Linked DNA regions of Oceanispirochaeta sp. M1. The protein of the gene in region 1 binds, or shares a complex with, the protein of each later gene. Links are inferred from orthologs where the notes say so. Each region holds a gene or a part of one and is shown on either strand. Other genes may lie near its edges.

Region 1 (3,645 bases):
CCTGCTCAGTCTGGTTAAAGATAAGCTCTTCTGCCTTGATTATATGTGTACGGGGGTTTGAGCCGCTCTCGACCATCTCCACTTCCACATCACCCTTGAGTACGATCATCTGCTGATCATTTTCCTCGACAGTAAAGTAGTCGGTATTATAAGCAGATTTGACTGTAATGATTGAGACATTGGAATCTTCAGATCGTTTCTTTGAGGGGCTCAGACTGTAGTGTTGGAAAAGGGATTTTTTGAGGGAGGCTGAATCACCGCCGTCACTCAGATCCAGGCTGCGACACCAGGCCACAAGTTCGTAGTATGAGGCTGTTTCGATGTCTTTGATCATCGTCTTTTCATAGAGGCTGAGTTCAGGTTGAGCCTCAGGTTGAGCCTCAGGTTGAGCCTCAGGTTGAGCCTCAGGTTCGCCCTCGGCTTCAGACAAAGGGGCGTCTTCCCCGATCTCCTGAGAGAACACCGGTGTCAGGAGATAAAAGAGGAGTAGAAATGCTGCAGTTCTCTGATATTTTTTCATGCTCAGGGGAGAAGTTCTTTCAAAAACCTTCCTGTATATGATTTCTTACAGCGGGCAACTTCCTCAGGTGTGCCGGCGGCAACAAGATGACCTCCCTTATCCCCTCCTTCGGGCCCCAGATCAATAACATGGTCCGAGACTTTTATAACATCAAGATTATGTTCAATCATGCAGATTGTATTTTTTTTCTCAACCAGGGTCTGTAAAACATCCAGCAGCTGCTTAACATCTGCAAAATGAAGACCTGTTGTGGGCTCGTCTATGATATAGAAGGTCTTTCCTGTCTGTCGCTTTGAGAGCTCCAGAGACAGTTTAACACGCTGGGCTTCTCCACCCGAAAGAGTCAGAGCAGACTGTCCCAGTTTTATGTATCCCAGTCCTACTGACAGCAGGGTTCTGCACTTATGTGCGATGGTTGGAATGGGAGAGAAAAATTCAACCGCTTCATCGATGGGCATATCCAGTACATCATGAATATTTTTTCCCTTATAGCGTATTTCCAGGGTTTCCCTGTTGAATCTCTTACCCTTGCAAACATCACAGGTGACATATACATCAGGGAGAAAGTGCATTTCAATTTTCTGTGTACCCGCACCCTGACAGTTCTCACAGCGTCCACCCTTCACATTGAAGGAGAAACGGCCCGGCTTATATCCTCTTGCCTTGGAATCGGGTAGTGAGGAGAATAGATCCCTGATGGGTGTAAACAATCCTATATAGGTGGCCGGGTTTGAACGGGGAGTCCGGCCGATGGCACTCTGATCTATACAGATGACCTTATCAATCTCATCCATCCCTTCAATACTTGTACACTCACCTACTCTCTTTTTAGATTTGTTGAGATGGTTACTCAGACCGGGATACAAAATATCCGTAAGGAATGTGGATTTACCGGAACCTGAAACACCTGTGATAACTGTCATGGTTCCAAGAGGAATGCTGAGATCCAGGTTTTTCAGGTTATGTTCGGTACAGCCTTTGACATGGATAAATTTACCTGTACCTTTGCGGCGCTCTCCGGGTGCATCAATGGTGATTGCTCCGCTCAAAAAAAGGCCTGTCGGGCTGTTCGGGTTTTTCATAATCTCTTCCACGGTTCCCTCGGCGACTATCCGCCCACCGTGGATTCCAGCTCCGGGACCGATATCTACAATATAGTCGGCGGTCTTCAGGGTCTGCTCATCATGCTCGACAACGATCAGAGTATTTCCGATATCCCGCAGATGTTTGAGAGTATTGATAAGGCGTTCATTGTCCCTCTGATGAAGTCCGATTGTGGGTTCATCCAGAATATAGAGAACACCAACCAGTGAAGATCCGATCTGAGTAGCCAGGCGTATTCTCTGAGCTTCACCTCCAGACAGGGTGGCGGCTTCACGATGAAGGGTCAGATACTCGAGTCCAACGCTTTCGAGAAAGCTCAGACGATCCTTGATCTCTTTCATGATCTGCTTTGCGATATGGGTCTCGGTCTCGTTGAGTTTCAGATTTTTAAAAAATGAACTACAGTCCTTGATGGAAAGATTAGTAAGCTCATGGATATTCTTTTTATGGACAAGAACATGAAGAGCTTCACTTTTAAGCCTTTTACCACCACAGCTGTGGCAGGTTTTTTTTTCCATATACTCTTCGATCCAGGTTTTCATTGAATCGGAACTGCTCTCTCTATACCGGCGTTTCAGGTCATCAATAATTCCCTTGTACTGGGATTTATATTCAAAACGGCCGGTTCCTTCTTTATTTTCATAAAGCACTTCCATGGGATCATCCGAACCATAGAGCATAATATCAAGGATTTTGGGCTCCAGATCCTCCAGGGGAGTATCCAGTGAAAAATCGTAGAACTTTGCCATGGCTTCAAACCAGCTGCGATGCCAGTTTGCCTTGGGATTATAAGGAGCCACTCCGTGTTTATTGAACGAGAGGCTCAGGTCGGGAAATATCTTGTCTCTGGAGAATTCAAGAGTCTGTCCCAGACCGGAACAGTCTGGACAGGCTCCGAAGGGGTTATTGAAACTGAAGAGTCTGGGCTGCAGTTCAGGCATACTGAATCCACAGCTGGGACAGGAGTTTTTCTCAGAAAAGAACTGTTCTGTTTCTTCCCCTTTGTCCTGTATTATCACCTGTCCTTCAGACAGAGTAAGGGCCGTCTCAATAGACTGAGTCAGGCGTGAGATAGTCTCGTCACTCAGCTTCACCCTGTCTACAACAACTTCAATGGAGTGTTTCTTATTCTTTTCCAGTTTTATTTCATCTTCCAGGGATAGGATTTCCCCATCCACTCTGACGCGGACAAAACCGGATTTCAATGCATCTTCAAAGATCTTTTTATGCTCGCCCTTTTTACCCCTGACCAGAGGGGAGAGAATAACAAGCTTACAACCCTCCTCCTTGGAGCGGACGGCATCGATGATCTGATCTACAGACTGCTCTTTGATCTCCACACCGCATTCAGGACAGTAAGGAACTCCCACCCTTGCGAAAAGAAGTCTGAGATAGTCATATATTTCGGTAATGGTTCCCACCGTTGACCGGGGGTTCTTATGGGTTGTTTTCTGTTCTATGGAAATGGCAGGAGAGAGTCCCTCGATGTAATCCACATCGGGTTTTTCCATTCTGCCTAAAAACTGACGGGCATATGCCGACAGAGATTCCACATAGCGTCTCTGTCCTTCGGCAAATATTGTATCAAACGCAAGAGACGATTTACCACTTCCGCTAAGCCCCGAAATGACAATAAAACTGTCCCTGGGGAGTTCCAGGTTTATATTTTTAAGGTTGTGTTCCCTGGCACCTTTAATTATCAGATTCTTCATGAAGGTACTATACTCCTGTTCAGTACTTTAAGTAAGGGGTTTCCATTTCCGGATTGTCAAGTTTACCCTCCGCAAGTTTCTTCCAGGAACTTTGATTCCGGCTCATGTCGAGAATGGCCCACAGCTTGTCAGCGGATTCCCCGAAACCCTCTCTATAGAGAGCCTCAGCTAGAAAGTACATCGAACTATAGAGAGCATCCATATCCAGAAAGCTCTGATTATGGTACTCAATCTTCAACAGTGTATAGGCAGATGGAGTCATTGAAAAGTGCGGATAGCGATTTTTGATTATAGTCTCGGCCTTTTTTA
Region 2 (4,263 bases), on another replicon or contig:
TTCCGTCAAGAACATAGACTCCCGGATCATCGGCAATCACAAAATCATCCAGTTCAAGAATAAACCCGAATTCTTCACCGGGCTCCAAGGTTATCATCCTATAAAAAGCAGGTTCATTACGGTCAAAATTTACAAGATATTCCCTGGAAGCAGGGAGAAATTCGTTCTTCATTGTTTTGAGTGTAAACAGAAAGTTATAGGTTCTGTTCTCGGCAATTCTAAATGATAAAGATTCAGATCCGGGGTTTGAAAGAAGAACTTTCACCTGTATAGGACTGTCAGGGTAATAGATTTTCTTATTATAATACCTTATGCTGAATACCGGATCAGCAGACCAAGCTGATAGGGTTGTGAAAAATGTGATCAGAATTAATAAGCACATACGCTGTCTGGCCATTGGATCTCCCGAATAATCTTTATTATAAGTTTCGGTTTTTTTAAATGATAACATTATACCAAAATACCATCAGAGAACATTTTACTAAGAACACTTCGTATCAGGCTGTTTTAGACAGTATGAACAATGGCAGCTATCCTGTGAATATCTCAGGAATCCGGGGCAACTATCTTGCCGGATTTATTAGAAAAATACAGGAACTTGGCAGCCGTAATGGCCTGATTATCACCGGAACAGAGGCTGAAGCCGCCGAAATGGTGACTGACCTCTCTATCTTTCACGACAATGTACTCCTTTTCCCCTGGTGGGGAACCATGGTCTACAAGGGTGTGTCCCCTCAGGCCTCTGTGTTCGGAAACAGGGTAAATACCCTTTTCTCTATTATGGAGGAGAAGGAGACCCTCTATGTGGCCTCTCTGCGCTCATTTCTTTCATATCTCCCTCCAAGAAAATATCTTGAGGATCTGAAGATTGATCTGAGGATCGGTGATTCTCTGGATCCTGTCTTTCTGGAAAAGAAACTTCAGGAATTCGGATACCTCAGGGTCCCGAGGGTCACTGTGGCCGGTGAATTCGCCTTAAGAGGTGAAGTTCTGGATGTCTTTATGCCGGGAGATAAAGATGCCGTAAGGGTCGTTTTTGAGTTTGAAGATATAGAAGTGATCAAATATTTCGATCCCGTCTCTCAGAGTTCAGGGGATAAGAAGAAGAATCTTACCCTCTATCCGACAAAAGAGGTCATATGGGATGAAGAGCTTATATCCACTCTTGAAAACAACTTCGAAGAAGCTCTTGAAGCCTGTGAGATATTAAGAACAACAGGTGAGTTCAGAGGGGAGGAGCTTTTCTATCCCCTGGCATTTGATAAACCGGCTACTCTGCTGGATTACTTCAGTGATGATGATCTTGTCTTTATGGTGGATACAGAGAGCCTCTCATCCGGTGAGAAGCATCTTATCAACGAATATGATGAGCTCTATCTGCAGGCAGTTGATCAGGAGCTTACTGTTCCTGAGCCTGGAAGAATACATAACAGCCTGGACAATATACTTCCACTCCATAGAAAGCTTTTTAAAATCCATAACCTGACACAGGATGAAAATAAAGAGAGCATACTGTTCAACTGTGATCCCGGACACTCCTTCTTCGGTAATATCAATTATCTTAAAGAGGAGATGCAGGAATACAGAGACCGGAATATGCAGATTTATATATTTGCTGAATCCGAGTCCCAGTCTGACAGAATAGGCTATATGCTCAGGGAATATGAACCTGTAATGATCCCCCATAGCATCTCATCAGGATTTGCTCTACCGGATAATAATATCATTGTAATTCAGGAAAATGAGATATTCGGACGCCGTAAGAAGGTTCCCAGCTCTGTAAAGAAATCAAAAAGTGAAGTCATCGATTCTTTTGTAGAGCTGAACCCCGGTGACTATGTGGTACATGTCAATTACGGAATCGGCCTCTTTAAGGGGATTGAAAGAATTCGTGCCGCCGGCAATGAACGGGATTATATTGCCTTGAAATATGCCGCGGGTGATACGATTTTTGTTCCTATCGAACAGGTGAACCTTGTTCAGAGGTATATAGGTCAGGAGAGCCGTAATCCAAGACTCGACAAAATAGGCGGAAAAACCTGGGATAATAAGAAGAAGAAGGTAAGAAAATCTGTCGAAGATCTTGCGGACAGACTGATAACACTTTATGCGGGCCGTCAGACTGCTCAGGGTTACAGTTTTCCCAGGGATGATGATTTTCAGGTCGAGTTTGAAGCTTCATTTCCCTATCAGGAGACAAAGGATCAGCTTCAAGCCGTTGAAGAGATCAAGGGTGATATGGAATCACCCCGTCCCATGGACCGTCTTGTCTGCGGTGATGTGGGCTATGGAAAGACCGAAATTGCCATGAGAGCCGCCTTCAAGGGTGTTATGGGGGGGAGACAGGTCGCCTTTCTCTGTCCAACAACCATTCTTGCCGAACAGCATTATGAAAATTTTCTGGAACGCTTCAAACGTTTTCCCATCCGTATTGCAATGCTTTCACGATTTGTTAAAAAGGCAGATCAGAAAGGGGTGCTCAAGAGACTGGAGGCGGGTGAGATTGATCTTTTGATCGGAACACACAGGATTCTGTCAAAGGACATCAGATTCAAGAACCTGGGTCTTATGATCATCGATGAAGAGCAGCGTTTCGGTGTTAAAGACAAAGAGAAACTGAAGGAGATAAAGACAAATATTGACTGTCTGACACTATCAGCAACTCCTATTCCCAGGACTCTTCATATGTCCATGGTTAAGATCAGGGACATGTCAGTATTAAAAACCGCACCTAAAAACAGACAGCCCATTGAAACTCTTATTCAGGAATTTGATCCCGGTACCGTCTCCCGTGCCATTCGCAGAGAAATAGAACGGGGCGGTCAGGTTTTCTTCCTGCATAACCGTGTTGAAAGTCTTGAGAGTATCCAGGTCTTTCTACAGGATCTTGTACCCGAAGTGTTCGTCGAGATCGCTCACGGAAAGATGTCATCCCGTGAACTTGAAGAGATAATGCACCGTTTTATCAGCGGAGCATTCCAGGTTCTCGTCTCCACTACGATTATAGAGAATGGAATTGATATTCCTAATGTAAATACAATTATCATCGACCGTGCAGATATGTACGGTATATCCCAGCTTTACCAGCTGAGAGGACGTGTAGGGCGCAGTGAAAGGCTGGCTTATGCCTATCTGCTGTATCCGGAAAGTAAGGCCCTTACCGACCTGGCTATGAAACGGCTGCAGATTATCTCGGATTTCACCGACCTGGGATCGGGTTTTAAGATCGCCATGAAGGATATGGAAGTCCGGGGTGCGGGTAATCTGCTTGGAAGTGAACAGTCAGGTGAGATCATGGCAGTCGGTTTTGATATGTATCTGAGACTTCTGGAAGATGCAGTTAAAGAGCGCAGCGAAGGTGAAAAGGAAGAAGAAGCTCCCGATGTTTATCTGGAGCTGGATTACACAGGATTTATTCCTGAGACATATATCAATGATCCCACCGAAAAAATGGAAGTCTATAAGAAGATAGCCTCAATTACTGATAAGAGTGAACAGGAGAAGATTTTCGCTGAACTCTATGACCGTTTCGGTCCTCTCCCTTCAGAAGTACAGAGTCTTATGGCCATGTCTGAAATAAGGATTATCTGTAAGCAGCTCTGGATATCAAATCTTAAAGAACGGAAAGGTCTGGTTTATATAGATTTCGGCAAGGTTGCTGTGATCTCAGTAGATAAGGTGATGAAACTGATCACTACTTCACGGGGCATTGTGAAACTCTCTCCGGCTCATCCGGAGAGAATGATTATTGAAACAGGTAAAATCGGACTGGAGGAGAAATCAGAATTTCTGAAAGAGAAACTGAGCGTTTTACTCTGATCCCTGAAGAGGATCTATAGCCGGGAACAGCAGATGTATGGCTGTTCCCGCTTCACTGCTCTCCACCTGCAGCTCAGCTCCGTAGGCAGTCATGAATTTTTTAACCAGGGGGAGTCCGAAACCGCTTCCTTTTTCTCCCTCTGTACCCCTGAGACTATGTCCTTTTCTCACATCAAAAAGATGGGGGAGAAGAGTGTCGGGAATACCAGTTCCCTCATCCATAACAATCAGTTCTATCTTATCCTTATTTTCTTTAAGATTTATCCGGACAGTCCCACCGCTGTATGAGAATTTAAGGGCATTCGTCAGAATATTCATCACAACCGAATTGATCAATGAAGTCTCTTCAGCCATTACACGGTAATCATTTTTCAAATCCAGAACAATATTTATCTTTTTTTCCTTAATTTTTGTACTGAGTAGATGGAGACAATGGTGAATACA

What was found.
Region 2: the proteins of uvrA (region 1) and mfd are in contact, whole or in part, in a crystal structure (PDB 4DFC), measured with the Escherichia coli proteins. The link is inferred for Oceanispirochaeta sp. M1 from one-to-one orthologs.

What each region holds. Positions count from the first base shown.
Region 1 is NZ_QQPQ01000006.1:35,307-38,951, reverse strand. The notes cover bases 323-3,645. They hold uvrA (excinuclease ABC subunit UvrA), read right to left. Parts: upstream 3,337-3,645; coding sequence 523-3,336; downstream 323-522. Other genes in these bases: DV872_RS05290 (tol-pal system YbgF family protein), read right to left, coding at 3,356-3,645; DV872_RS05300 (LPS-assembly protein LptD), read right to left, coding at 323-520. Also shown: more of DV872_RS05300, read right to left, coding at 1-322. UniProt on the Escherichia coli protein: The UvrABC repair system catalyzes the recognition and processing of DNA lesions. UvrA is an ATPase and a DNA-binding protein. A damage recognition complex composed of 2 UvrA and 2 UvrB subunits scans DNA for abnormalities.
Region 2 is NZ_QQPQ01000020.1:87,533-91,795, forward strand. What follows is about bases 79-4,019. They hold mfd (transcription-repair coupling factor), read left to right. Parts: upstream 79-441; coding sequence 442-3,819; downstream 3,820-4,019. Other genes in these bases: DV872_RS15195 (hypothetical protein), read right to left, coding at 79-397; DV872_RS15205 (hybrid sensor histidine kinase/response regulator), read right to left, coding at 3,811-4,019. Outside these bases: more of DV872_RS15195, read right to left, coding at 1-78; more of DV872_RS15205, read right to left, coding at 4,020-4,263. UniProt on the Escherichia coli protein: Couples transcription and DNA repair by recognizing RNA polymerase (RNAP) stalled at DNA lesions. Mediates ATP-dependent release of RNAP and its truncated transcript from the DNA, and recruitment of nucleotide excision repair machinery to the damaged site.